DNA from 2 places in the Streptomyces sp. NPDC015171 genome. Region 2 is predicted to be linked to the other one. Evidence: riboswitches for the same ligand, from Rfam matches in the RefSeq annotation. Region 2 holds a riboswitch; the other holds the start of a gene.
What was found. A riboswitch is a leader RNA that binds a small molecule or an ion and turns the genes downstream of it on or off. The one in region 2 is predicted to bind guanidine.

Region 1 (15,241 bases), on a different contig from region 2:
GCGCCGATCCAGCTGCTCCTGGCGGCGCTGCTCCTTCAGCCGCCGGCGCTCCGCGCGCGGAAGCTTGCGCTCCACGCCGACCCCGCCCCAGAACGCGAACCCGCCGATGACCACCCGCGGGGCACCCGGCTCCGGCGGCCCGTCGTCCCTCGGGTGCTCGAAGCCGCCCATCACACCGATGCCGCGGACCACCACCTCGACCCCCGGCTCCACGATCACCTGCACACCGCCCATGACCGCGACACAGTTGATCTCGACCTCGCGGTCCGCGAAATCCGCGTCCCTCAGGTCCACTTCGCCGCCGCCCAGGAAGGCGAAGCAGGAGAACCGCTTCGGCACCGTCCAGCGGCCCTTGCGCTCGAACCCCGACAGGATGGCCACCGCCCCCGTCGAGGACCCCTCGCCGCCGGTGATCCGGCCCGCCCACCCCGTGCCCCGCACCGGCTCCTTGACGAAGGAGACCGGGACGGGCGGGGCGGCGGCCCCGGCGGCCGGCAGATCACGGGTCAGCGGAGCCAGTTCGCCGTACGTCCGCGCCGTGTAGGCCGCCTCGAGACGCTCCTCGAACTCACCCATGTCCAGCCGGCCCTCGGCGAGGGCGTCCCGCAGGACCTCGGCGACCCGCTCGCGGTCGGCGTCGGACGCCCGGAGGTCCGGGGCTGCGTCGTCGCTCATGCCAGCAGCCTACGAGACCGCCTTCTCCGCGTACATCCTGGCGATGACGGCCTCGATGTCCGGCTCCCGCACCGACAGGTCCACCAGCGGCCAGCGGGCCGCCAGATGCGCGACGAGCGGCGCCGCCGACTGCCCCGCCGGGAACGCCAGCCACTGCCGCGGCCCCTCCACCCGCACCACCCGGGCCCCCGGCACCTCCACCGGCGGCAACTCCCGCTCCAGGTCGACCACCAGCGTCCGCTCGCTCTCCCCGGCCTCGTGCAGCCCCGCCAGCGGGCCGTCGTACATCAGCCGCCCGTGGTCGATCACCATCACCCGTGAGCACAACTGCTCGATGTCCTGCAGGTCGTGCGTGGTCAGCAGCACCGTCGTGCCGCGCTCGGCGTTCAACTCCCGCAGGAACTCCCGCACCTTGGCCTTCGAGACGACGTCCAGACCGATCGTCGGCTCGTCCAGGTACACCACGTCCGGATCGTGCAGCAGCGCCGCCGCGATGTCCCCGCGCATCCGCTGCCCCAGCGACAGCTGCCGCACCGGCACGTCCAGCAGACTGTCCAGCTCCAGCAGCGCCACCATGCGGTCCAGGTTCTCCCGGTACCGCGCGTCCGGGATCCGGTACATGCGGTGCGCGAGCCGGTACGAGTCGATCAGCGGCAGATCCCACCACAGCGTGGTCCGCTGCCCGAACACCACCCCGATCCGGTGCGCGAGGCGGGTCCGCTCCCGCGCCGGGTCGATGCCCGCCACCCGCAGCCGCCCGGCACTCGGCGTCAGGATCCCGGTCAGCATCTTGATCGTGGTCGACTTGCCGGCGCCGTTCGGCCCGATGTACCCGACCATCTCCCCGCGCGGCACGGTGAACGAGAGCGAGTCGACCGCCCGCACCTCACGCCGCTCCCGCCTGAGGAATCCCGTCTTGCGGCGCACCTCGAAGACCTTCTCGACCTTCTCCAGTGCGATGAAGTCACCCACGCTCAGCTCCCTGTGCTGCGGTACGAACGAAGCCCCACCCGCCACGCGAGACCCGCCAGGGCACAGCACCCCGCCGCCACCAGCGGCGGAGTCCACGCCACCCAGTGCGGCAGCCCCAGCGGGTACGGCCGCCCCAGCACATAGGTCGCGGGCAGCCAGTTGACGAAGGCCAGCGGCAGCACGAACGTCACGCCGCGCACCAGCTCCTTCGCGAACACCGTCGGCGGGTACTGCAGCAGCGTCGTACCGCCGTAGGTGAAGGCGTTCTGCACCTCCGAGGCGTCCTGCGCCACGAACTGGAACGCCGCCCCCGCCACGAACACCGCGCAGAAGATCCCGCAGCCGCTCACCAGCATCACCGGCATCAGCAGCAGCCTGTCCGCCGTCCAGTCGATGTCGACCCGGCTCAGCGACCAGCCCAGCACCAGCGCCCCCTGGGTCACCCGGCCCAGCCGGCGCAGCGCGAACCGGTCGGCCGCCACCTGCGCGAGCACCGGCGCCGGCCGCACCAGCAGCGTGTCCAGCGTGCCGTCCCGCACCCGCCGGCCCAGCCGGTCCATCGACCCGATCAGCAGGTCCGCCAGCCCGAAGGAGACCGCGGACAGCCCGTACAGGAACGCCACCTCGGCCAGCGGGTAGCCGCCCAGCGCGTCCACCCGGGAGAACATCAGCATGATCGCGACGAAGTCGAGGAAGGTCGCCGCGAAGTTCCCCACCGTGGTCATGACGAAGGACGCCCGATAGGCCATCGTGGACCGCACCCACATCGCCGCGATCAGCCGGTACGTCCGCACCCCCTCGGCCAGCCGGTGCCCCGGCGTCCGCTGCGCCCGCGCACTCCCCTCAGCCACCCTGCACCACCACCCGGCGCGTCGCAGCGGCCTGCACCAGCCGCCCGGCACCCAGCAGCGCCGCCGCCCAGCCCGCCTGGAAGAGATACGTCCGCAGCGGGTCGCCGTGCCCGAGCAGCAGATCCGCCGGCGCCTGCAGCAGCGAGGACCAGGGCAGGGCCCGTACGACCTCGCCGAGCATGCCCGGGAAGACGTTCAGCGGCAGCAGCATCCCCGAGCAGAAGAACCCCGCCAGCCACGCCATCTGCACCACACCGGCACCGTCCAGCAGCCAGAACGCGCTCAGCGCCACCAGGTACCTGATGCCGAAGCCGACCAGCATCGCCAGGACGACGGAGACCAGGAAGGCCGCCCAGGTGCCCGCGTCGGCCGGCAGGTACAGCGGGAAGAACAGCGCCCCGAACAAGAACGGGACGGTCCCCCGGCCCAGCAGCTGGAAGAACGCCCGGCCCAGATCGGCCGCGAGCCACCACAGCTGCAGATCGGCCGGCCGGTACAGGTCGATCGCCACGTCCCCCGTACGGATGCGTTCCATCAACTCGTCCTCGACGCCGCCACCCCCGATCGCGAGCGTCGAGAGAAGGGCCTGCCCGAGCCATACGTACGTCACGGCCTGGGCCTGGTCGTACCCCCCGAGGTGCGGCTTCTCGCTCCACAGCGCGAGGTACGTGTACACGAGAATCAGCCCGAAGACCGTGTTCGTGAAGACCCCTGCCGCAGTGGCGGCCCGATAGGTCGCGTACCGTCGGAACCCCCCTGCCGCGACGGCCGCGTACAACCGTCCCGCACCCACGCGAGTCCACCTCCTCGGACGCTCGACACCGAAGCGCAGGAGCCTAGTCCGACGGCCCGGTGGCCGGCCACGCATTTTCCGTGGAACCGTGCCGGAATCCGGGAACGGAACGCCAGGTGCGAGAGTCTTCACACAGGGGGAGCGCAGAAGCGTACGAGGCGTACGGGAAACGTACGACGCGAAACAGGAGTCCGTGCACGACATGAGCGACGAGCCGCAGCCGCAGCAGCCGAACGAAGGCGTGGCACCGAAACGGCCGCTGCCGGCTGAAGGGCCCGGGAAGCCGGGGGGCCGCGAGGACACGGCCGCCGAGCCGCGTATGGCAGAGAAGGGCGACAAGGGGGTGGACCCCGGGGCATCCCGGAAGGGCGACACGGGCACCGGCGCCCGGCCCGGCGACGGGGGCGCGAGCAGCGCGAGCACCAAGCGCGCCGAAGCCGCCGGCCGCCCCGCCGACGGCGACCGCGGCGACGCGGCCGAGCGCGGTGCCGGCCGGCCGGACGCGGCGGCGCAGGACCGCACGGCCTCCATGGCACGGGCCCGCCAGGCGTCCCGTGGCGCCCGGAACGAGCAGCCGGCCGCCCCGGACGGGCCCACCGGCACGGCCTCCGGCACCGGCCAGGCCACGGCCGGCGGCGCTCCGGCACCCGGTCGCGGCTCGCGGCCCGGCGGCGCCCCGGCACCCGGCAAGGGTGGCGGGGGTTCCGCGTCCTCCGGCACCGAGAAGCCCGCCTCCGCCGGTCCCGAGGAGGCTCAGCCGGCCGAGAGCACCCAGGTGCTCCGGCGTATCACCCCGCCCAGGAAATCCGAGGCCGCCCCGTCCGCTCCGGCGGCCGGCACCTCCTCCGGCACCGGCAAGGGCGGGGCTTCCCCCGCCGGCGCCGGGAAGGCGCCCGAGACCACGCAGGTGCTCCGGCGGGTCAGCGCACCGCGCGCCGGCGAGCCGGGCGCCTCCGGCACCGCCGCGGCCTCCTCCGCCGACGCCCCGAAGCCCGCCGGCCGCGCCCCCGGCGCGTCCGTCCCCCGCCCCGCGGGCCCGGACCGCGCCGCACGTGCCGCCCGCGCCGCCCGCGCGGCCGGTGCCGCCGCGGGCGCCTCCGCTGCCGCCACCGCCTCCTCCGCGCCGGGCTCCGAGGCCGCGACCACCGCCCTCGCCGCCGGTGCCACCGGCACCGGCAAGGGCGGCGGCAACGGCGGCGGCACCGCCACACCCACCGCCACGGCCACCGGCGGCGGCAAGGGCAAGAAGGGCAAGCGGCCCAAGCGCACCGGGTGGCGGCGGATCATCCCGACCTGGCGCATGGTGCTCGGCACCTTCGTCATCGGCGTACTGCTGCTGATCGGCCTCTTCTTCGTCGGCTACTCGATGGTGAACATCCCGCCGGCCAACGCTCTGGCCACCAAGCAGGCGAATGTCTACCTGTACGCCGACGGCTCCCAGATCGCCCGCGACACCCGCGACAGCCAGGTCAACCGCGAGAACGTGGATCTCGCCGAGATCTCCAAGGACGCCCAGCACGCCGTACTGGCCGCCGAGGACCGCGACTTCTACACCGAGTCCGCCGTCGACCCCAAGGCGATGGTCCGCGCCGCCTGGAACAGCGCGACCGGCAAGGGCAAGCAGTCCGGCTCGACGATCACCCAGCAGTACGTGAAGAACTACTACCTGGCCCAGGAGCAGACGCTCACCCGCAAGGCCAAGGAGTTCTTCATCTCGATCAAGCTGGACCGTGAGAAGTCCAAGGACGAGATCCTCGAGGGCTACCTCAACACCAGCTTCTTCGGCCGCAACGCCTACGGCATCCAGGCCGCTGCCCAGGCCTACTACGGCAAGGACGCCGTCGACCTCGACCCGGCCCGCGCCGCCTACCTCGCCGCGCTCGTCAACGCGCCCAGCGAGTACGACGTCGTCGCCCACCCCGAGAACAAGAAGGCGGCCCTCGCCCGCTGGAACTACGTCCTGGACGGCATGGTGAAGAAGGGCTGGCTCAGCCAGGCCGAGCGCACCGGCATGAAGTTCCCCATGCCCAAGGAGCAGATTCTCTCCACGGGGCTGTCCGGTCAGCGCGGCTACCTCGTCGAGGCGGTCAGGCATTACCTGATCACCAACAAGATCGTCACGGCCGATCAGCTGGAGGCCGGCGGCTACCGCATCACCACCACCATCCAGAAGAACCGGCAGGACGCCTTCGTCAAGGCCGTCGACGACAAGCTGATCTCCCAGCTGGACAAGAAGAACCGCAAGGCCGACACCTACGTCCGGGCCGGCGGCGCCTCCGTCGACCCCAAGACCGGCAAGGTCGTCGCCATGTACGGCGGCATCGACTACGTGAAGCAGTACACCAACGGCGCCACCCGGGGCGACTTCCAGGTCGGCTCCACCTTCAAGCCGTTCGTGTTCACCTCCGCCGTGCAGAACGGGTCCACCACCCAGGACGGCCGGACGATCACCCCGAACACCGTCTACGACGGCACCAACCAGCGCCCCGTCCAGGGCTGGAGCGGCGGCGCCTACGCCCCCGAGAACGAGGACCAGAAGTCGTACGGCGACATCACCGTCCGCAAGGCCACCGACCTGTCGGTGAACTCGGTGTACGCGCAGATGGCCGTCGACGTCGGCCCCGCCAAGGTCAAGCAGACCGCGGTCGACCTCGGCATCCCCTCCGACACCCGCGACCTGCAGCCGTACCCGTCCATCGCCCTCGGCACCGCCACCGCCAGCGTGCTGGACATGGCCGAGGCGTACGCGACGCTCGCCAACCACGGCAAGCACGGCACGTACACACTGGTCGAGAAGATCACCAAGAACGGCAGCGACGAGGTCAAGCTGCCCGACGCCACGGCCAAGCAGGCCGTCAGCCGGGAAGCCGCCGACACCACCACGTCCGTCCTGCGCAGCGTGGTCCAGAGCGGCACCGCCACCGCCGCGCAGGCCGCGGGCCGCCCGGCGGCCGGCAAGACCGGTACCGCCGAGAGCGACAAGGCCGCCTGGTTCGCCGGCTACACCCCCGACCTGGCCACCGTGGTCTCCGTCATGGGCCAGGACCCGGTCACGGCCGCGCAGAAGCCGCTGTACGGCGCGCTCGGCCAGCCCCGTATGAACGGCGGCGGCCCGCCCACCGAGATCTGGGCGCAGTACACGCGCGACGCGCTGAAGGGCAAGCCGGTCGCCGACTTCGACCTCCAGCTCCAGGAGGGCGCCGACCGGATCCAGGAGCCCCCGGCCAGCAGCACGGCCAAGCCCGGCACCGACGGCGGCCAGAACGGCGGCACCACCACCGGCGACGGCGGCGAGCAGAACGGCGGCGCGACCGCCACCCCGACCACCGGCGGCACCACCGGCACCCCGGCCGACGGCGGCACGACCACCGACGGGGGCGCCACCACCGGCGGCGGCGCCACCACGGACGGCGGCGCCGCCACCACCGGCGGGGACACGACCGGCCGGCAGACCGCCGACGGCGGCGGCACGGGAAGCCCCACCACCGGCGGCCAGACGACCACCGCCGGCGGAACGGGCGGCCCGGGCTCCCCGACCGGCGGGGACACCGGCCCCGGCGGGGACATCGGCGGAGGCCCGGGCACCTGATCAGTGGCCGCTGGTCGCCTTCAGCCCCACGACGGCCACCAGCAGCAGACACACGAAGAAGATCCGGGCGGCGGTGACCGGCTCACCCAGCACCACCATGCCGAGCACCGCCGCACCGGCCGCGCCGATGCCCACCCACACGCCGTAGGCCGTACCGATGGGCAGGGACTTCGCGGCGTACGACAGCAGGACCATGCTGGCGACGATGCCGGCGCCGGTGAACAGACTGGGAACCAGCCGGGTGAAACCCTCGCTGTACTTCATCCCGATCGACCAGCCCACTTCCAGCAGACCGGCGACGACGAGCAGAACCCACGCCATGACAGGCACCTCCGAGACGTAGCGGCGTCCTCGCCGCGTTCTTCCTGGGGTGCGTCGTCTTTGCCTTCGACCCGGTACGGCGCGTCTCGTCGGGTTCCTTCCGAACATAGCAAAGGCACGACGAAGAGGGCCGGTGACGATGGTCACCGGCCCTCTTCGTGCCTGTTTCGAAGATTCAGCGGCCGCTCAGAGATACAGCCCCGTCGAGTCCTCCGACCCCTCGAACCGGTCGGCGGCCACGGCGTGCAGATCACGCTCGCGCATGAGCACGTACGCCACGCCCCGCACCTCGACCTCCGCCCGGTCCTCCGGGTCGAACAGGACACGGTCGCCGGGCTCCACCGTCCGGACGTTCTGCCCGACCGCGACGACCACGGCCCAGGCCAGCCGCCGGCCGACCGCCGCCGTGGCGGGAATCAGAATCCCGCCCCCCGACCGCCGCTCGCCCTCACCGGCGTCCTGCCGCACGAGAACCCGGTCGTGCAGCATCCGGATGGGCAGCTTGTCGTGGTGGGGAGTGCTGTGCTCGTTTCTGTTGGCGCTCACGGCTCGAACCTACCTGCCCCGGTCAGCCCTTGCGCCGCCGGGCCCCGAGGGCGAGCAGCCCCACGACGCCGACGGCGACCAGCGCGACGGGCACCACCCGCTCCATCCGAGGCGCCCCGCCCTCATCGACGAACTGCGCCCGGACATCGCTCACGAGTCGGTTGACCTGCACATACGCTCGCCCGATCGTGTGATCGACATTCGCGGCGACCTTCGCCTTCGCATCGCCGACGATGGTCTTCGGGTGCACCCGCACCCCGATCTCGTCGAGCGTCTCCGCCAGCACTTCGCGGCGGCGCTTGATGTCCGCCTCGATCTGCGCCGGGGTTCTGGTGTCCGACGTGTCCGCCACCGTACGGCCTCCGAAGTCTGCCGAAGTCTGCTGATCCTGTTCCGGACAGTCTGTCAGCTCATGAGCGCATCGCACCGCAAGGCCCCCCGGTTACGCTAGTCCGATGAGCGAGCGACTCCAGCCCGGGGACGTTGCCCCCGCCTTCAGCCTCCCCGACGCCGACGGCAACGAGGTGTCCCTGTCGGACCACAAGGGCCGCAAGGTCATCGTCTACTTCTACCCGGCCGCCCTGACCCCCGGCTGCACCAAGCAGGCCTGCGACTTCACCGACAACCTGGACGTGCTGGCCTCCGCCGGCTACGACGTCATCGGCATCTCGCCGGACAAGCCGGAGAAACTCGCGAAGTTCCGCGAGAAGGAGTCCCTGAAGGTGACCCTCCTGGCCGACCCGGACAAGCAGGTCCTGGAGGCGTACGGCGCCTTCGGCGAGAAGAAGCTGTACGGCAAGACGGTCGTCGGCGTCATCCGCTCCACGATCGTCGTGGACGAGGACGGCAAGGTCGAACGAGCCCTCTACAACGTCAAGGCCACCGGTCACGTGGCGAAGATCCTCAAGGACCTGAAGATCTGAGCCCCACCCGCATTCCGCCCCCAGACGGCTCGCCCCGGAACACCCCGGGGCGAGCCGTTCTTTCCTGCCACCGGGCGTGACCGCGCTCCGGGTGACTCGTTGATCCGTACGAATGGCGAACGCATGCCTGAGCGGAGGGGGCTCGATGAGGACCAGTGCGTACACCAAGGACCGCCTGGAGACGGCGGCTCGCGGAGCACGGACGCTGACGGAGGCGCTGGAGAGGCTGGGGGTGGATCCGAAGAGCCCGTCCCGGCGGTACGTCCTGCAACGGATGAGGAAGCTCGGGGTGGACGTCTCGCACTTCGAGAGGGAGGGGGTGAAGTGGACGAAGGACGTGCTTGAGGAGGCAGCGGCTGCCTCCACGAACATGTGCGAGGTGCTGCGCCACCTCGGGCTGGAGGTCGTCGGGGGCCACCACACGCACATCACCCGCCGGATCAAGGCGTACGGGATCGACATCTCGCATTTCCAGGCACCGACGAGGCGCGGCGAACCCTGGCGGGCCCGGAGGCCGCAGACGCTGCTCGTCGAGCAGCCGGCCGGAGAGGCCCGGCGGGTCCCGGGTGACCGGCTCAAGCGGGCGATGGCGGCGGAAGGTGTACCGGAGTGCTGTGCCCGCTGCGGCACGGGGCCGGTGTGGCGGGGCCGTCCGCTCCCGCTGGAGGTCGATCACATCGACGGCAACTGGCGCGACAACCGGATCGAGAACCTTCGGCTGCTCTGCCCCAACTGTCATTCGGCCACGGACACGTACCGGGGGCGCGGCAAGCACCGTTCCCGGGGCGGCGCCGGATGAGCACAGGCGTCCGGTACACGCGCGACCGGCTGGCCGAGGCCGCCGAGAAGTGCACGAGCCTTGACGAGGTCATCGCCTTCTTCGGCACGCGTCCCTACGACAAACTCCGCCGCTATCTCGTGCGGCGATTCGCGCACTTCGGGATCGACACCTCGCACTTCTCCGGCTCCGGCAGGCCTGCCCGCCCCGCACCCGAGGAACTGCGCGCCGCGGTCACCGAATCGGTCTCCCTCGCGCAGGCGCTGCGCCGCCTGGGGCGCCCGGACACCGGCACCCAGCGTGCGCTGCTGCGACGCTGGGTCGTCGAGGACGGTGTGCCGACGGTGCACTTCCTCGGTCAGGCGCACCAGCGGGGCGCGACGCACACCGCGTGGGCCAAGCGCCCTGAGGACGTCCTGGTCCGGCACAACGGCCGCCGCCGGACGCGAACCCGACTCCTGCGCCGTGCGCTCGCGGAGGTGGGCGTGCCGGAGGAGTGCGCCGAGTGCGGCGTCGGGCCGGAGTGGCTGGGATGGCCGATGACTCTGGAGGTCGACCATGTCAACGGTGACTGGAGTGACGACCGCCGCGAGAATCTTCGGCTGCTCTGCCCCAACTGCCACGCGTCCACGAGTACCTGGTGCCGAGGAGGCGGACGGCGAAAGGCGGCGCCCCGTACACTGGGCGGCGTCATGCGGCCTGCGAGTGAGTAGTGTCCGTTTTGGGGCGGTCGTGGCGAAATAGGCTATACGCGCGGGTTTTAGGTGCCCGTGGGAGAAATCCCGTGTGGGTTCGAGTCCCACCGACCGCACAGGTGAGGGGCCGTCCGGCAGGGCGGCCCCTTTTGTGTTGGTCAGCCCAGCAGGGTGCGTACCACCGGTACCAGTGCCCGGAACGCCTTTCCGCGGTGGCTGATCGCGTTCTTCTCGGCCGGGGTCAGTTCGGCGCAGGTCCGGGTCTCGCCCTCCGGCTGGAGGACCGGGTCGTAGCCGAAGCCGTGCGTGCCCGCGGGGGCGTGCCGCAGGGTGCCCGGCAGCCGGCCCTCCACCACGCGTTCCGTGCCGTCCGGCAGGGCGAGGGCCGCCGCGCAGGCGAAGTGGGCGGAGCGGTGCTCCTCGGCGATGTCGGAGAGCTGGGCGAGCAGCAGGTCCAGGTTGGCCTTGTCGTCGCCGTGCCGGCCGGCCCAGCGGGCGGAGAAGATGCCGGGGGCGCCGCCGAGGACGTCGACGCAGAGGCCCGAGTCGTCGGCGACGGCGGGGAGGCCGGTGGCCTGGGCGAGGGCGTGCGCCTTGAGCAGGGCGTTCTCGGCGAAGGTGACGCCGGTTTCCTTGACGTCGGGGATCTCGGGGTAGGCGTCGGCGCCGATCAGTTCGTGCGGCAGGCCTGCTTCGGCGAGGATCGCCCTCAGTTCGGTGATCTTTCCGGCGTTGCGGGTGGCGAGGATCAGGCGGGTCATGTCCGACAGTATTCCTCGCCGCCCGGTTACAGCTCCGCCTGCCCCGCGCCCTGCAGTGCGCGCAGGTCGAAGGTCTCGGCCATGGTGCGGTAGCCGAGGTCGCTGGGGTGCAGATGGTCGCCCGAGTCGTACTCGGGGCGCAGCCGGCGCGGGTCGTAGGGGTCCCGGAGGGCCTTGTCGAAGTCGACCACGGCGTCGTACACGCCGCCGGCGCGGATCTCGGCGTTGACCTGCTGGCGTACGGCCTCCCGGGCCGGGGTGAAGCCGCGGTGGCCCTTGAAGGGCATGAGGGTGGCGCCGACGACCTTCAGGCCGCGGGCGTGGGCCTGGCGGACCAGGGTGCGCAGTCCGGTGACGATGCGGTCGGGGTCGGCGAGCCTGGGGTTGCGCAGGATGTCGTTGATGCCGAGTTCGACGACGACGACCTTGGCGTTGGTGCGGGAGAGCGCGTCGCGGCCGAGGCGGCCGAGGCCGCTCTGGTTCTCGGCGATGGGGGTCCCCCCTGCACGAGTATGTTCGAGCGCTTGGGGGATGCCGAGGCCGTCGGTGAGGACCTGGTTGCCGCTGATGCCCTCGTTGACGACGCTGTAGCGCGGCAGTCGCTGTCCGGTCTCCAGGGCGCCGCGGAGCCGGCCGGCGAGGACGTCGGGCCAGCGGTGGTTGGCGCCGACGGTGGAGGTGATGCCGTCGGTGATGGAGTCGCCGAAGAAGACGATGGTGCCGGCGGCCTCGTTGCTGAGGACGTCAAGGGCCGTCAGGTACCGCCAGTACGGGGTCTGTTCGGTGTACGGGGTACCCGTGGTGTCCTCGGTGCGGTCGCCGGAGGCGACGTACGACAGCTGGCGGGCGTGCGGGTGGTAGGTGACCGGCCCGGAGGGGGTGGGGGAGTAGGTGGTGACCAGGACGTCGGTGTCGTGCGGGAGGGTCACGCGTACCGGGTCGCTGACGGTCTGTCCGCCGGCGGGTATGACGACGCTGGTGCTGCCGTTGAAGGTGAGCCGCCGCATCGTTTCCGCGTCGGCGGCCGCGGTGCCGTCGCCGGTGGACAGCGCGATGGAGGCGTGGGTGAGGGTGAGGGGTGACTGGCCGTAGAGATTGGACAGGGTGACGCGGGCGCCGGTGCCGCCGGTGCTGGTGTGCACCACGTTGCGGACCGAGTGTCCGGCGAGGCCGGCGGTCTCGGTGCCGGGTTCGCCGCCGACGGGGGCGGTGGCCCAGGCGCCGACCCAGGTGCCCGCGGAGGCGGGTGCGGCGGCGGGGTCGCGGTGCGGGCGGCTGTCGGCGAGCGCGCCGCGGGGGGTGCCGGCGTCGGCCGACACGGTGACGTAGATGGCGGCGCACAGCGCGACGACCAGGGCGATCAGCGCACCGAGCACCCCATAACCATGACGCTTGGTCACGCTTGTGTTGCTCTCCTCGGGAGATGGGAGCCCGAGGCTCCGATCTTGTGGAACCCATGATGCGTCATGGGCCGGAGAGGTCTGACAGGAACCTGCCCACGACCCCGCTCAGACAGACGCCGGGAACTCCTGTTCCGTTCCGGGAGTCGGTCAGGAAGGGACAATTGTGTGCGGGATCACCGAACGGGTGGAGCTGATGGAACCTAGCGAGAGCGGAACACCGGTGCGGGCCGCGTCGTACCGCACGATGACGGCGTTCACCCCGGCCGACGAGGAGCGCCGGCGCGGGGTGCGGCGGATGAAGCTGACGGCGACGGGCCTGCTGCTGGTGGTGGCGGTGGTCTATGTGCTGGCGAAGGCGGCCGGGCACGCGGGTGCCGGGGCGTGGACGGGGTATGTGGCGGCGGCGGCCGAGGCGGGCATGGTGGGCGCGCTGGCCGACTGGTTCGCGGTCACGGCGCTGTTCCGGCATCCGCTGGGGCTGCCCATCCCGCACACCGCGATCATTCCCACGAAGAAGGACCAGCTGGGTGTCTCGCTGGGTGAGTTCGTGGGGGAGAACTTCCTCTCCGAGGACGTCGTACGGCAGCGGCTGCGCGCGGTCGGTATCGGCAGCAGGCTGGGGGCCTGGCTGGCCGAGCCGGAGCATGCCGACCGGGTGACGGCGGAGCTCGCCACCGCGCTGCGGGGGGCGCTGACCGTGTTGCGCGACTCGGATGTGCAGGCGGTGGTCGGCGAGGCGATCACCCGGCGGGCCGAGGCGCAGGAGATCGCGCCGGGTCTCGGCGCGATGCTGGAGAAGATCGTCGCCGACGGCGGGCACCGGCGGGTGGTGGACCTGGTGGTGGCCCGTGCGCACGACTGGCTGGTGCTGCACCGGGACGACGTGATGGTCGCGGTGGAGGGCGGTGCGCCCGGCTGGACGCCGCGGTTCGTGGACCGGAAGGTCGGCGAGCGGGTCTACAAGGAGTTGCTGCGGTTCGTCACGGAGATGCGGGACATGCCCGCGCATCCGGCGCGCGGGGCGCTGGACCGGTTCCTCGGCGACTTCGCGTCCGATCTGCAGTCCGACACGGAGACGCGGGCGAAGGTGGAGCGGCTCAAGGGCGAGGTGCTGGGCCGGGGCGAGGTGCAGGATCTGATCGCGTCCGCCTGGACGGCCGTACGGTCGATGATCGTGACGGCGGCGGAGGACGAGCACAGCGAGCTGCGGTTGCGGGTGCGGGCGGCGCTGCTGTCGCTGGGTTCGCGGATGGCGACGGAGCAGAAGGTGCAGGGCAAGGTCGACAGCTGGGTGGAGGGCGCGGCGGTGCATGTCGTGACGACGTACCGCACGGAGATCACCTCGCTGATCACGGACACGGTGGCGGGCTGGGACGCCGAGCACACCACCCGGAAGATCGAGGCGCACATCGGCCGCGATCTGCAGTTCATCCGGATCAATGGCACGGTGGTGGGGTCCCTGGCGGGGCTGGTGATCTATACGGTCTCGCGGGGGCTGGGGGCCTGACGGGCGCTTCCTGCGGGGCTGCGTGGTTCCGGGCGGGGCGGCGTGGCGGCGTGGTCCTGGTGCCGTTCGGGCGTGGGCGTCCGGGCGGCCGGTGCCGTTCAGCCGGTGCCGTTCGGGCGTGCGCGTTCGGCCGGCCGGTGCCGTTCGGGCGGGGCCGGTCACCCGATCGGATTGTTCCGGCGGACTGTTCCGGCGCGGCCGGGGCACCCGATGAGCCGTCCTTCGGGATGGTCTGTTCTCCGGAACGGTCCCTGGGGACGCCCGTTTTCCGGCAGGAGCCGTTCTTCGGCGAGGAGGAGCGCATGAGCACAGCCGGGGCCGAGACCGGCCGGACCCTCACCACCGACATTCCCGCCCGGCTGGACCGCCTGCCCTGGTCGCGCTGGCACTGGACGATCGTGATCGGTCTGGGCACCGTATGGATCCTGGACGGCCTGGAGGTCACGGTCGTCGGCAACATCGCCGGCCGGCTCTCCGAGCCGGGCAGCGGCCTGTCGATCTCCTCCGGCCAGGTCACCGGTGTCGCGGCCGCGCTGTATGTGGCCGGTGCCTGCATCGGCGCCCTGTTCTGGGGCCGCCTGACGGACCGCTGGGGCCGCAAGAAGCTCTTCATGATCACGCTGGCGGTGTATCTCGCGGCGACGGCGCTGACGGCCGTCTCCTGGGAGGCCTGGTGGTTCTTCACGTTCCGCTTCCTCACCGGCTTCGGCATCGGCGGTGAGTACGCGGCGATCAACTCCGCGATCGACGAGCTGATCCCCTCGAACTACCGCGGCCGGGTCGACCTGATCATCAACGGCAGCTTCTGGCTGGGCGCGGTGGGCGGTTCGCTGCTGTCCATCGTCGCGCTGAACACGGACCTCGTGGCCGAGAACGTCGGCTGGCGGCTGACGTTCGCCCTCGGCGCGGTCCTCGCGCTGGTCATCCTCCTCGTACGGCGGCACGTCCCGGAGAGTCCGCGCTGGCTGCTGATCCACGGCCGGGACGCGGAGGCGGAGGAGATCGTCACCGGCATCGAGCGGCAGATCGAGGCGGAGAGCGGCGAGCGGCTGCCGGAGCCGCAGGGCGAGCTGGAGATCCACCAGCGCAAGAGCGTGACGTTCATGGAGATCGCCCGCACGGTCTTCGGCCAGTACCGCAAGCGCGCGGTGCTCGGTTTCTCGCTCTTCATCGGCCAGGCGTTCCTGTACAACGCGATCACGTTCGGCTTCGGCGCGATCCTGACCAAGTTCTTCGACGTGCCCACGGACCGTACGGGCTACTACTTCGCGGTGATCGCGGTCGGCAACTTCTGCGGCCCGCTGCTGCTGGGCAGGCTGTTCGACACGGTGGGCCGGCGCATCATGATCTCCTCCACGTACCTGCTCTCGGGCCTGCTGCTGTTCGGCACGGCCTGGCTGTTCGGCCGGGGCTCGCTGAGCGCGCTC
Region 2 (15,241 bases):
GGTGAAGTTCCTGCGGCCGATCACCGTGGACACGGGCCCGGTGCGCGCCATCGGCACAGTGATCAGCAAGGGGCGCCGGACAGCCCTCTCGCAGGCGCAACTGGTCGACGGGACGGATCGTCTGCTCGCCCACGCCACCAGTAGCTGCATGCTCTTCGAGGTGCCGCCCTCCGAAGGGTGACCGTCGCAGTCTCCGAGTACACGGGTGAGCGTGAAGATATGATCGCGTGATGCTTGATCTCCACGCTCGAACCGCCGTGTTCGACATCGACGGCACGCTCTGTTTCGACGGACGCACCATCGATGACCGGATCCTCGCGGCGATCGACGCGTGCGAACGCGACGGCTGTCAGCTGGTGTTCGCGTCTGCGCGGCCGGTTCGAGACCTTCTGCCCGTGCTCGACGGCGCCTTCCCCACCGCCACGCTGATCGGTGGGAACGGCAGTCTCGTCTCTGTCGACGGCACGGTGCGGGCCAGGGCCGCGTTCGGCCCGGTCGAACTCGGAGCGCTGATGGAGGCGGTCGAGCGGTACGAGGCGACCTACCTCGCCGACGGCCCCTGGGACTACGCCTACACGGGACCCGCGAGCCACCCGATCTTGGGGAGGGTGGATCAGGGCGGACTCGCCCGCAGGGTCGATCTCGCACAGCTCGACCAGGTCGTGAAGCTCCTTGTCGTCGGTGCGTCGGACCTGGCCGGGGTCGCCGACGCCGGCCGAGGACTCGGGCTGATGGTCAACCACCATCTCGAAGAGGCGGTCGTCGACTTCGCACCGGCGGCGACGACGAAGTGGGAAGCCCTGGTCTCGCTGGGCATCAGCGAGTACGTGGCCTTCGGCAACGACATCAACGACGTCGAGCTGCTGCGCGGCGCCGAGCGAGCGGTGCGCGTCGGCGCCCACCCGAGCCTGGTCGACGTCGCCCACGTCACCGTCCCCGCGGACCCGGAGTCGGTGGCGGCAGAGATCTCCCTCCTGACTCGGGCGGGCCGGGCTGCGGCCTGACGGCGACGTGTCCTCTGACGGGGCGCCACCCGGATCAGCGACACCGAGCCGGCCATGGCCGACGCCTACGAGATCGGCGACTGCGCCCGCGTCTTGATGACCCTGTGGTCGGGAGGCCGAGCGTGGGCCTACCTGGAGTGCGCGGGCGGGGTCGGTCCGTCGTCGTCCTCTTCCTGGTAGGAGTAGCGCTGCTGCTGCCAGGGGTCGCCGAGGTTGTGGTAGCCGCGTTCCTCCCAGAAGCCGCGCCGGTCCGCGGTCATGTACTCGATGCCGCGCAGCCATTTCGGGCTCTTGTAACCGAATAGGTGGGGGACCACCAGACGCAGCGGGAAGCCGTGCTCGGCGGTGAGGGGTTCGCCGTTGTGATGGGTGACCATGAGGGTCCGCGGCGAGGTGAAGTCGCTGAGGCGCAGGTTGGCGGAGTATCCGTACTCCGCCCAGGCCATGATGTGCGTGACTCCGGGCGCCGGCGGGACCAGTTCCAGGACCGTGGTGGCGGGGATGCCGTACCACTCGTGCCCGGTGGAGGTGGGGCCGCTCGCGCAGTGCAGATCGGCGACGACCGTGACGTGCGGCAGCTCGGCCAGATGGTCGAAGGTCCACTCGTGCGTCTCGCCCGAGGCGGTGGCGCCGAAGACACGCAGGTTCCAGCGCTCGGGGCGGAACCGGGGAACCGGCCCATAGTGCGAGACGGGCCAGCCGTGCACCAGGCGCTGCCCGGGAGGGGCCAGCCCGGCAGTCCCGGGCCCGGAGGAATGCTGATCTGTCACGATCCGCACCCTGCTCTCTTCCGCTCATCATTTCGGCCTGCTTGCCCCCGCAGGGTAAGCGCTCACTGCCCGTGATGTCGTGGCCGGGGCGCCCGGGCGCGTGCGGGGCCGGCGGTGGTGGAGCCGCCTTTGTGCAGCAGGTTGTAGCCGGTGGTGGGACTGGCATCACACCCGCGCAGCACGGAGCCTCTCCAGGGCCGAAGACGAAGAGGGTGGAAGGCCGGTGCGGTAGACGGGCGGTGACCGACCGGCCCGGGGACGACGGCCGTACCGCGTCGCCCCACTCGGAATGCCGCTCCGGGCGGAGCAGTTGGCGCGGATATTCGGTAGTGGTCGGCAGGGCGGTCAGGAAGAGGGATCCTGCCCCTGTTCCTGACCGCCCTGGGGTGGGTGGGCTTCGTCAACGTGCGCTTACGCGGTTGACGGTGAGGAACTGCAGCCGGTCATGCCTCAGTTGCAGAAGTTGAGGAGGTCGAGGATGCCGTTGCCGCACTGGTTCTCGTCCTCGCCGCCGTGGCCGCCATGGCCGTAAGCCGGAGCGGCCTTGGTGGCGACGTGCGCAGCGGGCGTCGCGGCTACGGCGGATGTGGTGGTCGCCACGCCTGCCGCACATGCGACGCCCACGGCGGCACACACCGCGAGTACTCGCGGAATCCGGGAAACCGTCTTCTTGGGGTGAGGTGTAGTGATCATGAACTCACCATGCACACCCACGTGGCGAGTGTCTCGCCGAGCGCATCCGAGCGGGTGAGTTGCCCCGGAAAGCACGCTCCAACGTCTCGGCGACTACCTCGTGGGCAGCGGCGGGAGGTGTCTCGAAGCTCACGTGGGAGTGCACCCTGCGACACAAGGCGGTGTGGCCGTGGCACGGACCGGCTCGGGCGACACATGATGTCTCGACGTACCGGACGAAGTGGTAGCGTCCCGCCGGAGGCGCGGACGTGCCTGCCCCGGACGAGATGTGCGCCGTACCCGGCCCGCCAAGACGACGCACATGCGGAGGCATCGTGGACAGCGGCACACATCGCATCGACTTCGCCGGCGCCCCTCCCGCGCCGCGTCCGCTGGACGTGCGGTGGATTCACGGCTCACCGTCGGCCAAGCACAACACGGACCCGGACATCCAGGTCCACGCCTACGACGACCACACGTTCATCCTGCGGCAGAACATGGCGGTCCACTACGAGGCGCCGTTCCTGTTCCTGCTGTGCGGCAACGAGCGGGCGGTGCTGATCGACACCGGCGCCACCCGGTCTCCCGAATTCTTCCCCCTGCGCCAGGTGGTCGACGGGCTCCTCGCCGAGTGGCTCGACCGGCATCCCCGGGACGGCGACTACCACCTTCTCGTGCTGCACACCCACGGGCACGGCGACCACGTCGCGGGCGACGGCCAGTTCGCGGACCGCCCCGGCACGACCGTGGTGGACGCCGAGCGCGCCACGGTATGGCGGTACCTCGGGTTCGACGCGGATCCGGACGGTGTCGCCCACGTCGACCTGGGCGGCCGTGTCCTGGAGTGCCTGGCCACCCCGGGCCACCACGAGGCGGCCGTCACCTACTACGACCCGGCCACCGGCCTCCTGCTCACGGGGGACACCGTCTACCCCGGTCGGCTCTACATCCAGGACGTTCCGGCCTTCACCCGCAGCATCGAACGACTGATCGAGTTCGCCGACCGCCGGCCCGTCACCCATGTGCTCGGCTGCCACATCGAGATGACAACCGAGCCGGGTGTCGACTACCCGGTCCGTACCACCTACCAGCCCGACGAGCCCCCGCTCCAGCTGACTCCGGCGCACCTCCGCCGGATCCGGGAGGCGCTCGCCCGACTCGGCGACGACGGCTCCTGGAGCGCCCACCACGACTTCGTCCTCTGCCCGGTCTCGCAGGAGGAGTAAGGGATACCCGTCCGGGAAGCCCTTGTTAGATACTTAGCCAAGATGCTAAATATGTGTCATGGCAGGTACTCAGGACGAGACGGGAGTCTTCCGGGCCCTCGCAGACCCGACGCGGCGTCAGATTCTCGAGGATCTCAGGGGCGGCGAGCTCGCTGCCGGGGAGATCGCGGGCAGGTTCTCGATCAGTGCGCCGTCCATCTCACGCCATCTGGGCGTGCTGAAGGGCGCCGGGCTGGTCACGGAGCGGCGGGAGGGCAACCGGATCCTCTACTCACTGGCCGAGGATCGTCTGGCGACCAGCGTAGGACGGTTCCTCAGCGCCGTCTGCCCTGAGCAGATCGTGCTGCGCCACACCAAGTGGCGCCCCGGGACGGAGACGGCGGGTGAGGGATCATGAGACAGCCACGGCTGTCCAGCGTCATCGAACGACGGATTCTGGTGAACTACCGGGTCGCCCCGGATGCCGCGGCACGTCTGCTACCCGAGCCACTGCGCCCGCAGCTGGTGCGCGGCCACGCGGTCGCGGGCATCTGCCTCCTGCGCCTGGGCCATGTCCGACCCGCCTGGGCACCCGAGGCGTTCGGGCTCCGGAGCGAGAACGCGGCACACCGGATCGCCGTCGAATGGGACGGACCGGACGGCGTCGAGACCGGCGTCTACATCCCCCGCCGCGACACCGCCTCGCGTCTCAACGCCTGGGCCGGAGGCCGGGTCTTCCCCGGTGAACACGGCCGCGCCGACTTCGAGGTGTACGAGACCCCCCGCCGGATGCATGTCGCCATGGCCGCCCGGGACGGTGCCACCCAGGTGGATGTCACCGTCGAGCCGGCCGACGAGCTGCGAGGCAGCGAGTTGTTCGGCGACCTCGCAGAGGCTTCCCGGTTCTTCCGTGAGGGGAAGAAGGGCCTTTCGCCCACCACGTCGGGCCTTCACCTGGACGGCATGGAGCTGAGGACCGACGCCTGGCACGTGGAAGCCGGCAGGGTCCGCTCTGCCGCGTCGTCCTTCTTCGACGACCTGGAGCGCTTCCCGCGGGGGACCGCTGCCCTGGACTGCGCTCTGATCATGCGGAACGTCCCCGCCGACTGGCGGCCACTCCCGAACACCACCGCGCACGGGGACGCTCGACTCGCCGACTGAAGCGCGAGGTCACAGGGGCATGGCAGGAGCCTCCTCGCTGTCTCCCCACGGATTCTGTGTCATCGGTGCGAGCGTCAGCCGACGAGCCGGATCCGCAGTTTCAGCAGGGTGCCCGCGTCCAGGCCGAGGCCCTTGGTCAGGAAGCCGCCGAAGCTGCCGTAGTCCTGCACGGCCTGGGCCCGAAACGCGGCGAGGTAGTCGCCGCTCACCTGCTGGAGGGGGATCAGCAGGTCGGGGTTCTGCATGTAGCCGGCCGCCTTCAGCTGGTCCCGCAGTGCCTTGTCCGAAGCGGCCCGCAGCTGGTTCGACAGGAGATAGTCCTGTTCGGAGGTGCTGGCCGCGACGCCGACCGCGCGGAGGATCGTGTCCGCGAGGACACCGGTGCGGTCCTTGCCCGCCGAGCAGTGGAACAAGACCGGCTTCGAGGAGTCCGCGACGGCCCGGACCGCGGTGCCCAGCGCCGTCCGGTTGGCGGGGTCGGTGACGAAGCCCCGGTACAGGGCGATCATCCGCGCCTGCGCCCTGCCGTCGCCGAGGATCGATTGCTGGTAGACGGGGTCCTTGCTGGCCACCGCCTGCCCGATGAACGCGTACAGGCCCGTGTCGTCCACCGCGTCCGCGACCGGCGTCACCCCGGAGGGCAGTCTGTCGGTTCCGTCCGCCTGGATCTCCGGCGCGGTCCGCAGGTCGATGACGCTGCCGAGTCCGAGCCGGGCCAGGGCGGCCGTCCCGTCGGCCGGTATCCTCGCCAGGCTCTCCGACCGGTACAGCGCTCCCCACCGGGTCGCCCTGCCGTCGTAGGCCAGGTAGCCGCCGAGGTCACGGGCGTTGACGGTGCCGGGTACCGGCAGCACCCGGGCTGCCGACAGGGCCGGAGCGGTACCGGACACGGGCCGTGCGAGGGCGTCGGGCGCGGCAGGGGCGGCCGATGCCGCGGGTGCGAGCGAGCCGGCAAGGGCCAGCGAGAGGAAAATCGTACTGACGGCGCGCGTTCTGGGACGCATGCGGCAGTTCCCTTCTGACGGCGATTCTCACCCCTCGCAGGACGGTGCAAGGCGGACTTCCCCGAAGTGGGGACGCGGGAAGCTAGCACCGGCGATCGAAGATCAGAAGACGCGCAGCTCGACGATCAAAGATGCGGCTCGGCGGGTCCGGCGGCGGTCACGGACCCTGCGGCGGACGACGCCGCCGAGTCGGCGCGGGCCCGGGTCTCCGCTCAGTCAGGTGCGCCGGCCGCTCGGGTCAGGGCCCGACGGGCGGGTTCTCGACCGGCGTGCCGTACTCGACCGCCGACGCTGCCGGTGCGGATCGGTCACGCCGGGACCGGCACCGGCTTCCGCTCAGGGTGCGCCGGGTCGAGGGTGAAAAGGGTGCCGTCGGACGCGGCCAGCACCAGGGCGCCCCTGTTGAACCACACGGTGGGCAGGAGCCCGTTGTCCAGTACCTCGGCGCGCGCCGAGGACTCCCACAGCAGGGTGCCGTGCGCCGCGTCGAGGGCGGCGACCCGGCCGCTCCCGCCCGCGAGGTACACGGTGCGGCCCTTCGGGTCCACCGAGACCTCGCCCGGGGTCTCCAGCGTCGTGTGACTGCGCCACAGCCGGGCCCCCGTCTCCGGCGAGACGGCCGTGACCAGGCCGCTGGAGGTGGTGAAGTAGAGCGTGCCGTGCGCGAGCGCCGGGCTCCCGCCGCGGTAGTGCTCGGGCAGATCCGTCACCGAACGCTCCGCGGTGTGCGGGTCGACGCGCACGATCCGGGTGTAGATCTGGTCGGGGCTGTTGGTCACGGGCCGGTCGTCCGACTCCACGAAGAACAGCTGTCCGTCCAGGACTCCGACGAAGCTTCGCTGCTGGGCGGGCGAGACCAAGGTCCGCGCTGAGCCGTCGGCGGGGTCGACGACGAGGAACCTCGACGAGTGCGAGCCCTCCTGCTGGGCCGCGCACTCCAGGTAGGGAAGGTCGCCGGCGGCGAGCGGTGAGCAGTCGTACCCGGTGGGCAGGGGGATGCCGCGGAGCACCGTGCCGTCGCGCGCCGAGCGGACGGTCACCGCACGGTCGCCGCCCTCCTGTGTCAGCGTCACCCCGGCGGCGTAGGCCGAGCCCAGGCTGTCGGTCCTGACCGGGTGGGACCAGAGCTTCGTGCCGTTCGCGCCGTCGAGCGCGAGGACGGACTGCGCCTGCCCGGTGCCGTCCGCGTGCGTGATCGTCAGCTCCACCAGCACGACACCCTCGTGTGTGCCGAGCACGTTCGTGATGTAGCGGTCGGCCGGGATGCCGGCGGGTGCGATGCCGGAGCGCCACAGGGTGCGGCCGGTGGTGGCGTCGATGCGCTCCGGGAGGATCGCCGTGCCGGCGCAGTACAGGGCGCCGGCGTCCGGCAGGCAGGCCGGTGCCCTGTTTCCCTCGTAGCCCGGCGCCTCGCGTACTCCCCGCTCGGCCCTCGCGGACGCGGTGGTCTGCCACGGTTTCCAGCCGGTGGGGAGCGGGTCCCAGCGGGCCGCGGTCGTGGAGCCGGCCCGCGCCGCGCCGTCATCGTTGCGCAGGCCCAGCAGCCCGTAACCCGTCAGCGCCACGGCCAGCACGCCGGTCGCGGCCAGCAGCTTCCGCGCCCCCGGCAAGCAGGTGCGGGCGCGGGGGCGGGAGCCGGTGGCGGTCGTCAGGCCGCCGGGGGAGGTGTCGCCGGAGTACGGCCGCAGCGGCAGCGTCCCCTGCTCGCCGGGGCGCGGCTCCGGCAGGACCTCGGCGAGCTCCCGTATCAGCTCGTCGGGTCCGGGGCGGTCGGCGGGATCCTTGGCCAGGCAGCGCTCCAGCACCGCGCGCACGCCTCCGGTCACGTCGTCGAGGACGGGGTCGTTGTGGACCACCCGGTAGCCGGTCAGATAGGGGCTGTCGGCGTCGAAGGGGCCGCGGCCGGTGATGCAGTACACCAGGAGCGCGCCGAGCGAGAAGACGTCCGAGGCGGGACCGACGGTGCGGGCGTCGGTGAACTGCTCGGGAGACATGAACGTGGGGGTGCCGATGACCTGTCCGGTCTCGGTGAGGGTGTGGTGGCTCTCGGCCGCGCGGGAGATGCCGAAGTCGATGACGCGGGGGCCGTCCGCCGCCATCATCACATTGGCCGGTTTCAGGTCACGGTGCACCACCCCGGCCCGGTGGATGTCCCGCAGGGCCTCCACCAGGCCCAGCGCCAGCGGCCGTAACTCGGATACGCGGAGCGGGCCGTGGTCGCGGAGGCAGGCGGCGAGCGAGCGGCCGGGCACGTACTGGGTCGCCATCCAGGGCGGCGTGGCCTCGGGATCGGCGTCCACGACCGCCGCGGTGAAGGCGCCGCTCACCCGGCGGGCCGCCTCGACCTCCTGCCGGAACCGGGCCCGGAAGACCTCGTCGTGGGCGTACTGGGCGTGCACGACCTTGACGGCGACCTCGCGCCCGGAGCGCGATCTGCCCCGGTAGACCCGGCCCATGCCGCCCGCGCCGATCCGGTCGAGCAACTTGTAACCGCCGACGGATCTCGGATCGTCCCTGTGCAGCGGCACGCGCGCACCCCCTCAGTCGCCTCGCGGATCGCGGTCCCAGCATACGGAAGCGGGGCGGCCGCGGCGTCGGGCCCCGGGCCCTCGGACGTGTCGGCGGCACTTCCGCGCCTCCGGCCGGCGGCCTCAGGCGGTCGGGGCGCCGGTCACGCGGCGCTCGCCGCCGTTGCGTTCCTGCCAGAAGCGGTAGATCTCCACGGCGTCCGCGCGGGACTCGTAGCGCATGGGCAGGCGGCGGTCCTGCCACGGCTTGGCGAACTCGTCGTAGAAGGTGTCGAGTTCGAAGTACTTGCGGTCGTCCACGTAGTGCGGCTCGTAGGCCTCGCGGGTGGTGAGGAAGACGACTTCGTCCGGCGAGCAGTAGTACAGCGAGCCAAGGCACATCGGGCAGGGGTGGGCCAGCACGTAGATGGTGGTGCCGGTCAGGTGCTCGGTGCGCAGCTTCCTGCACGCCTCGCGGATGGCGAGGATCTCCGCGTGCGCGGTGGGGTCGTTGGTCTGGGCGACCTTGTTCGGGCTCTCGGCGAGGATCTCGCCGTCCTTGACGATGACGGTCGCGAAGGGACGGCCGCCCTCGGCCACGTTCTGCCGGGCGATGTCGATGGTGCGCTGTACGAAGTCCACGGAAACTCCTCGTGAGGCAGTGCGGCGGGAGAGGCGGGGGAGGGGCGGGCCGGTGCGGCCCGCCCCGGTGTCAGGTGTGCCGCGCGGGTCAGAACGGCTTGGTCGGCAGGTACTTGCCGTCCAGGGTGATGACGGCACGCTCGCCGCCCTCGGGGTCGGCGACCTTCTTCACGTCCAGCTTGAAGTTGATCGCGGAGATGATGCCGTCGCCGAACTCCTCGTGCACCAGGGCCTTGAGCGTGGTGCCGTAGACCTGGAGCATCTCGTAGAAGCGGTAGATCGTCGGGTCGGTGGGGACGCGGTCGGGGATCGAGCCGCGGGTCGGGATGGTCTGCAGCAGCAGTGCCGCGTCGTCGTCCAGGCCCAGCAGCTCGGCGACCGCCTGCGCGGCGCCCTCCGGCAGCGGGTGCTGGCCGAGGACGGCGGCGGTGGTGAAGGCCACCGACAGGCCGGAGGCGTCGGCGATCTGCTGCCAGGAGAGGTTCTTGCGGGTCTTGGCGTCGACGGCGGCGGCGGCCAGGGCCTGGCGGGCGGTCGGGTCGAACTGGGCGTGCACCATGATCGGTACGTCCTTCTTTCTCTCAGGGGTGGGCCACTTCACGAGCAAAGAGGGAAATGGCGCGTGGGTGGTGGAGGGGGTTCCCGACACGCTGTCGCGGACGGGAACGGGGATCCGGTCGGCGGGGTTCGGTCAGGCCGCGTGTGCGGGGCAGGCGGTGGACAGTTCCTCGATACGGCCGGTGGCGATGTCGAAGACCCAGCCGTGCAGGGTGACCTCCCGGTGCGCCAGGGCGCGGGCGATGGAGGGGTGGGTGGCCAGATTCGCCAGCTGCGCGAGTACGTTCTGTCGCACCAGGGCGGGAACGTCACCGGCGGCCGTGCGGGCCTTCGAGGCGTCCGCGTGCCGCAGCCAGGCGGCGACCGCCGGGGCATCGCTGAGGTCGTGGCCCTCGGCGAGGGCGGTCATCGCGCCGCACGCGGAGTGGCCGCACACGACGATGTCCTTCACGCCCAGTGCGGCGACGGCGTACTCGATGCTGGCCGCCACCCCGTCGGCTTCGGGGCCGTAGGCGGGTACCAGGTTCCCGGCGGTGCGGATGACGAACAGGTCGCCCGGCTCGGTGCCGGTGATCAGCTCGGGGACGACGCGGGCGTCGGAGCAGCCGATGAACAGTGTGCGTGGCGTGTGATGCGTGGCCAGGTGGGCGAAGAGCTCCGCCTTGGCCGGGAAGACGTCCCGCTGGAAACGGGCGACGCCCTTGGTGAGGTCCTGCATGGCTCACTCCCTTCGGTGGCGGCCGGCCCGTGCGGGCTGGTGAGATCCACCATGCATGACCTGTGTCTATAGTGTCCAAGAGCTGTTATCCATAGCACCTAGTGGTCACATCTATAATTGTCTTCATGGCTGCCCTCGAACTGCGTCACCTGCGCTATCTGCTCGCCGTCGCCGAGCATGGCAACTTCACTCGCGCCGCCGAAGACCTGCATATCTCCCAGCCCACGCTCTCCCAGCAGATCAAGCAGCTGGAACGAACCCTGGGTGTGCAGCTGCTCGACCGCAGCGGCCGTGCGGTACGGCTCACCGACGCCGGGACCGTCTACACCGACCACGCCCGGCGTGCACTGCGCGACCTGGCCGCCGCCGAACGCGCCGTCCACGACGTCCACGACCTCTCGCGCGGCCACCTGCGGCTGGGCGTCACCCCCACCTTCACCGCCTACCTCGTCGGCCCGCTCACCGCTGAGCTCCACACCCGCCACCCCGGCATCAGCCTGGCCCTGGCGGAGATGCCCCAGGACCGCATCGAAGCGGCCCTGCTCGCCGACGATCTCGACCTCGGCATCGCCTTCAGCGGCCCGCACCCGCCCGGGGTCACCGCCGCCCCGCTGTTCACCGAGACCCTCAGCCTCGTCACCGGCACCCAGGGCACCGGCACGACGCCGGAACCCCTACCCGTACGGGCGCTGAAGGACAGACAACTGGCCTTGCTCAGCGGCGACTTCGCCACCCGCGGCCATATCGACGCCTACTTCGCCGACCACCGCATCGCCCCTCGCACCACGGTCGAGGCCAATTCCATCCAGGCCCTCACCGAGATCGTCCGACGCACCCCGCTGGCCACCGTCCTGCCCGACGCCATCACCCACGACCACCCCCACCTCACCCCCGTCCCCCTCGACCCGCCCCTGCCCGCCCGCACCGTCACCCTCCTGCATCGCGAGGGCACCTATCTCAGCGCCGCCGCCCGCGCCTTCACCCGGCTCACCCACGACCTCGTCCGCACCCGCGGCTACACCCCGCCACCGTGATCTGCGCAGGCGGATCACCGGCCGGCGGCACCGTGCTCACCCGCCTCGGTGGGGACGCCCGGGCCGGAACCGGACCCGCGGTCACGGTCGCGCGCCTCCGTCCGGAGCGGGGTGCTGTGCGGCGCGCTCCGCGTGCGCCACACAGCACCCTCCTCGCCGGCGGGTGAGGTGGCACTCCATGAGCTTGAGCATCCGCAACCAGATCCGGGGCGCCGTCGTCTCCGTGACCGCCGGAGAGGCCATGGCGACCGTCAAGGTGCGCCTCCTCAGCGGTCAGGACGTGACCGCGGCGATCACCACCGAGTCCGTGAAGGACCTCGGCCTCGCCGAGGGGGCCGAGGTGAAGGTTTCGGCGGTACGCCCCGAGTGCGGCGGTGAGAAGCCCGATGGAGCGTCCTCGTGTATCCCCGTGACCCGTACGGGCCGTGCAGGTGCCCCTGTCGTCTTGACTAGCTCTGGGGCCCGGGGGTCGGACCGGGGTAGTTCTCCAGGATCGTCTGGGCGCCGGCGGGGTCGTCGTTCAGCGCTTTGTCCACCACCTCGATGGTCTGCTGGACGTGGTGCGTCAGCGCCCGGGCGCGCTCTCGCAGGTCACTCGGCACGTCGTCGCGTTGTGCGATCTCGTCCACGAGGTGCCCGGCCCCCAGGAAGTACTGCTGAGTCGTGTCCGTGACGATGGTCGACAGGTCCCGGTTGGTGCCCCCGACGGTGAGCGCGATGCTCTTGATCTTGTCACCGCCGTTCTTGACCAGGTCCCTCAGCTTCTCGATCTGGAGCTTCTCTCCCGGCCCTGGTACGGAGGCCGGGATTCCCTGCCAGCGAGCGGCCTCTCCGGAGATGTAGCTGTCCCCCAGGGAGACGGAGACCTCGTCCTCACGTGCCATGACCACTTCTCCTGTCGTGTTGCGGCCTTCGGCGACCTGCGAGCCCTCCAGGACTACCCCGCCCGGCGGCCGGGCCATGCGCGCTGCCCGCTCGCGTCGCCCGTCTGTACGCCGGTACGTCTGTCGTCGGCGTCGGCGTCGGCGTCGGTCTCGGTGTCTGCGTCTGCGGCGGGGCCGTCGGACGGCCTGCCCCGCCGCTGCCCTGCCTCCCGGCTCGCTCGGGCCGTCCGTCCAGGTCAAAAGTGGCGGCGTGTGATGCGCTGGCGTGGAATAGAGGAGCGGGGACGAGACGTGGAGGCGTCGTGGGTGTGACACCGCTGACCGAGATCCTCGCGAAGCCCTTCGAGGAGCGCTACGCCGTTCCGGCCATCAACGTGTTCAACGACCTCACGCTGGAGGCCGTGCTCGCGGCCGCGGTGGAGAACGCGTCGCCGCTCATCGTGCAGACCTCGGTGAAGACGGTCAGGTCCATCGGCAGCGATGTGCTCTACGCCATGTGGAAGTCGATGACCGCCGGCATCGAGGTACCTGTCACCCTGCACCTGGATCACTGTCCGGAGCGCGAGGTCATCACCGAGTGCCTGCGGCAGGGATGGAACTCGGTGCTCTTCGACGCCTCCAAGCTGCCGGTCGAGGAGAACATGAGGCAGACCGTCGAGGTCGTCGCGGAGGCTCGTGCGTTCGGCGCCGCGGTCGAGGGCGAGATCGAGTCGATCACCGGGGTGGAGGACGGGGTCGGCAGCGACATCGCCGCCGAGCGGCAGGACCTGGCGGTCGCCCTGGAGTTCCTGAGGACCACACAGGTCGATGTCTTCGCACCGGCGATCGGGAACGCGCACGGGACGTACAAGCAGGCGCCGGTGCTCGACGCGCAGCGCGTGTCCGACATCGTCGCCGCCTACCCCGTGCCCATCGCGCTGCACGGCGGCAGCGGGCTCTCCGACGAGCAGTTCCGCGACCTGATCTCCCGAGGATGCGCGAAGGTCAACATCTCCACCGCCCTCAAGGAGACGTACATGAAGTCGAACCTGGCCTTCCTGCGCTCGGCGGAGGAGCGGCAGAAGTGGGATCCGCCCTCGCTCTTCCGGGCCGTCCGCCAGGACGTCGTCGAGTTGGCCGGTTCGCTGATGAGGCTCTTCGGCAGCGCCGGACGGGCGGGGTAGCCGTGCCCGCGCTCGTCTTCGACTGCGACGGCGTCCTCGCTGACACCGAACGCGACGGCCACCTGCCCGCCTTCAACCAGACGTTCGAGGAGTTCGGCCTGCCGGTGCGGTGGAGCGACGCGGAGTACGCGGAGAAGGTGAAGGTCGGCGGCGGCAAGGAGCGGATGCGGACGCTGCTCACCCCGGAATTCGTCGCCGCCGCCGGACTGCCCGCCGACCGGGCCGCACTCGACGAGCAGGTCGCGGCCTGGCACCGGCGCAAGACCGAGATCTATACGGAGATCATCCGCAGCGGCAGCATTCCGCCCCGGCCCGGAGTACGGCGGATCGCCGCCGAGGCCGACGAGGCCGGGTGGACGCTCGCGGTCGCCTCCACCTCCGCCGAGGCGTCCGTGCGCAGTGTGCTCGAACTCGCCATGGGCCCGGAACTCGCCGCCCGCTTCAGCGTCTTCGCCGGAGATGTGGTCGAGCGCAAGAAGCCCGCCCCGGACATCTACGCCTTCGCCCTGCACCGGCTCGGCCTGGACCCCGCGGACGTCGTCGTGATCGAGGACAGCCGCAACGGGATGCTGGCCGCGCTCGGCGCCGGGCTCGCCTGCGCGGTCACCACCAGCGCCTACACGGGTGAGGAGGACTTCACCGGAGCCTCGCTGGTGGTCACCTCGCTGGGCGATCCGCCGCCGGACGAGGTCGTCAGCCGCGTGCTGAGCGATCCGCTCGGCGTTCACCCGGGCCCCTGTGTGGTCCTCGCGGACCTGGCCGCCTTGCGCGGGGCCGGCGGCGACGCGAAGTCCGCGCCCGCTGGTACGACCGTGGCCGGTGGCGACGCGAAGTCCGCGCCCATGGACGGCGGCGACGCGGACTCCGCTCCCGCCGGTACGTCCGGGGCCGGCGGCGACGCGGACGCCGCCCCCGCCCGTACGCCCGTGGACGGCCCGCTCGACCCCGGCCCGTCCGGTCCCCGTCCTCGACCGCACTGAGCTCGCGGCAGTCAGGAGAGTCATGCCACCGCCATCGACGCCCGCCGACGACCTCGCCTTCGTCGTCCGGACCGTGGCCCGGACCGCGGTCGACAACGAGAGGGCCTTCAGCGACCTCGACGCCGTCGCGGGAGACGGGGACTTCGGATTCTCCCTCGCACGCGGTTTCGAGATCGTACTCGCCGACTGGGACGACCTCGCCGCGGAGCCGCCCGCCGAACTCCTCAAGAAGGTCGCTCTGGTGATCTCCAAGCGGGTGGGCGGCACTTCGGGGCCGCTGTGGGGCACCGCCTTCCTGCGGGCCGCCGGGGCCGTGAAGGACCGGCCGGAACTGAACGCCGCGGACGCGGTGGCCATGCTCCGGGCCGCCGCCGAGGGGATCAAGGCGCGCGGCAAGTCGGACCTCGGTGACAAGACACTGCTGGACGCGCTCATCCCGATGACCGACGCACTGGAACAGCGCCTGACCGGCGGTGAACCGGAGGCCGACGGTGCGGAACTTGCCGCCCTGGCTGCCACGACCGCCCGTGCCGCGGCCGACGCGACGGCACCCATGCAGGCCCGACGAGGCCGCCAGAGCTACACCGGTGAGCGCAGCATCGGCTCGCCGGACCCGGGCGCGGTGGCGGTCGCGGTCATGGCGGAGCGCGTCGCCGCCGAGTGGGACGCACGCGACTGAGCGCGCGGGCACCGGACCGGGCGCCCGGACCGCCTCCCGGCACCCGGGACCGGCAGGACCAGGAGGAGTTAGGGCATGAAGAAGTTCGTCAACGACCCGAAGGACTACGTCGCGGAGATGCTGGAGGGACTGGCCCTGGCCAACCCCGGCACGCTGAAGTACGTGCCTGAGTACAACCTGATCATGCGTGCCGATGCCCCGAACGAGAACAAGGTCTCGATCGTGCAGGGCTCCGGATCCGGTCACGAACCGGCGCATGT

Region 1: it holds a riboswitch for guanidine, as region 2 does, so the genes downstream of both, ACF073_RS27825 (multidrug efflux SMR transporter) here and ACF073_RS23375 (MBL fold metallo-hydrolase) in region 2, are expected to answer to the same signal.

Annotation. Positions count from the first base shown of each region.
Region 1 is NZ_JBIBUO010000011.1:127,270-142,510, forward strand. Features, by position in the region: gene ACF073_RS27800 (DUF1707 domain-containing protein) at 1-675, opposite strand, end outside; gene ACF073_RS27805 (ATP-binding cassette domain-containing protein) at 685-1,692, opposite strand; gene ACF073_RS27810 (ABC transporter permease) at 1,650-2,498, opposite strand; gene ACF073_RS27815 (ABC transporter permease) at 2,491-3,291, opposite strand; gene ACF073_RS27820 (transglycosylase domain-containing protein) at 4,067-6,880, shown strand; gene ACF073_RS27825 (multidrug efflux SMR transporter) at 6,881-7,201, opposite strand; guanidine-III (ykkC-III) riboswitch at 7,250-7,322, opposite strand; gene ACF073_RS27830 (GroES family chaperonin) at 7,388-7,747, opposite strand; gene ACF073_RS27835 (DUF3618 domain-containing protein) at 7,770-8,099, opposite strand; gene bcp (thioredoxin-dependent thiol peroxidase) at 8,203-8,670, shown strand; gene ACF073_RS27845 (HNH endonuclease signature motif containing protein) at 8,816-9,469, shown strand; gene ACF073_RS27850 (HNH endonuclease) at 9,466-10,161, shown strand; tRNA gene ACF073_RS27855 (tRNA-Leu) at 10,175-10,259, shown strand; gene rdgB (RdgB/HAM1 family non-canonical purine NTP pyrophosphatase) at 10,302-10,904, opposite strand; gene ACF073_RS27865 (SGNH/GDSL hydrolase family protein) at 10,931-12,304, opposite strand; gene ACF073_RS27870 (DUF445 domain-containing protein) at 12,471-13,814, shown strand; gene ACF073_RS27875 (MFS transporter) at 14,117-15,241, shown strand, end outside.
Region 2 is NZ_JBIBUO010000008.1:299,836-315,076, forward strand. Features, by position in the region: gene ACF073_RS23355 (PaaI family thioesterase) at 1-181, shown strand, start outside; gene ACF073_RS23360 (HAD hydrolase family protein) at 231-1,004, shown strand; gene ACF073_RS23365 (molybdopterin-dependent oxidoreductase) at 1,133-1,774, opposite strand; gene ACF073_RS23370 (hypothetical protein) at 2,225-2,374, opposite strand; guanidine-III (ykkC-III) riboswitch at 2,702-2,769, shown strand; gene ACF073_RS23375 (MBL fold metallo-hydrolase) at 2,782-3,672, shown strand; gene ACF073_RS23380 (metalloregulator ArsR/SmtB family transcription factor) at 3,731-4,069, shown strand; gene ACF073_RS23385 (DUF2071 domain-containing protein) at 4,066-4,812, shown strand; gene ACF073_RS23390 (tyrosine-protein phosphatase) at 4,887-5,816, opposite strand; gene ACF073_RS23395 (PQQ-binding-like beta-propeller repeat protein) at 6,125-8,344, opposite strand; gene ACF073_RS23400 (nucleoside deaminase) at 8,468-8,965, opposite strand; gene cynS (cyanase) at 9,054-9,524, opposite strand; gene ACF073_RS23410 (carbonic anhydrase) at 9,657-10,241, opposite strand; gene cynR (transcriptional regulator CynR) at 10,367-11,275, shown strand; partial or broken gene ACF073_RS23420 (molybdopterin-binding protein) at 11,454-11,621, shown strand; gene ACF073_RS23425 (hypothetical protein) at 11,725-12,159, opposite strand; gene ACF073_RS23430 (ketose-bisphosphate aldolase) at 12,462-13,322, shown strand; gene ACF073_RS23435 (HAD-IA family hydrolase) at 13,325-14,302, shown strand; gene dhaL (dihydroxyacetone kinase subunit DhaL) at 14,325-14,981, shown strand; gene dhaK (dihydroxyacetone kinase subunit DhaK) at 15,057-15,241, shown strand, end outside.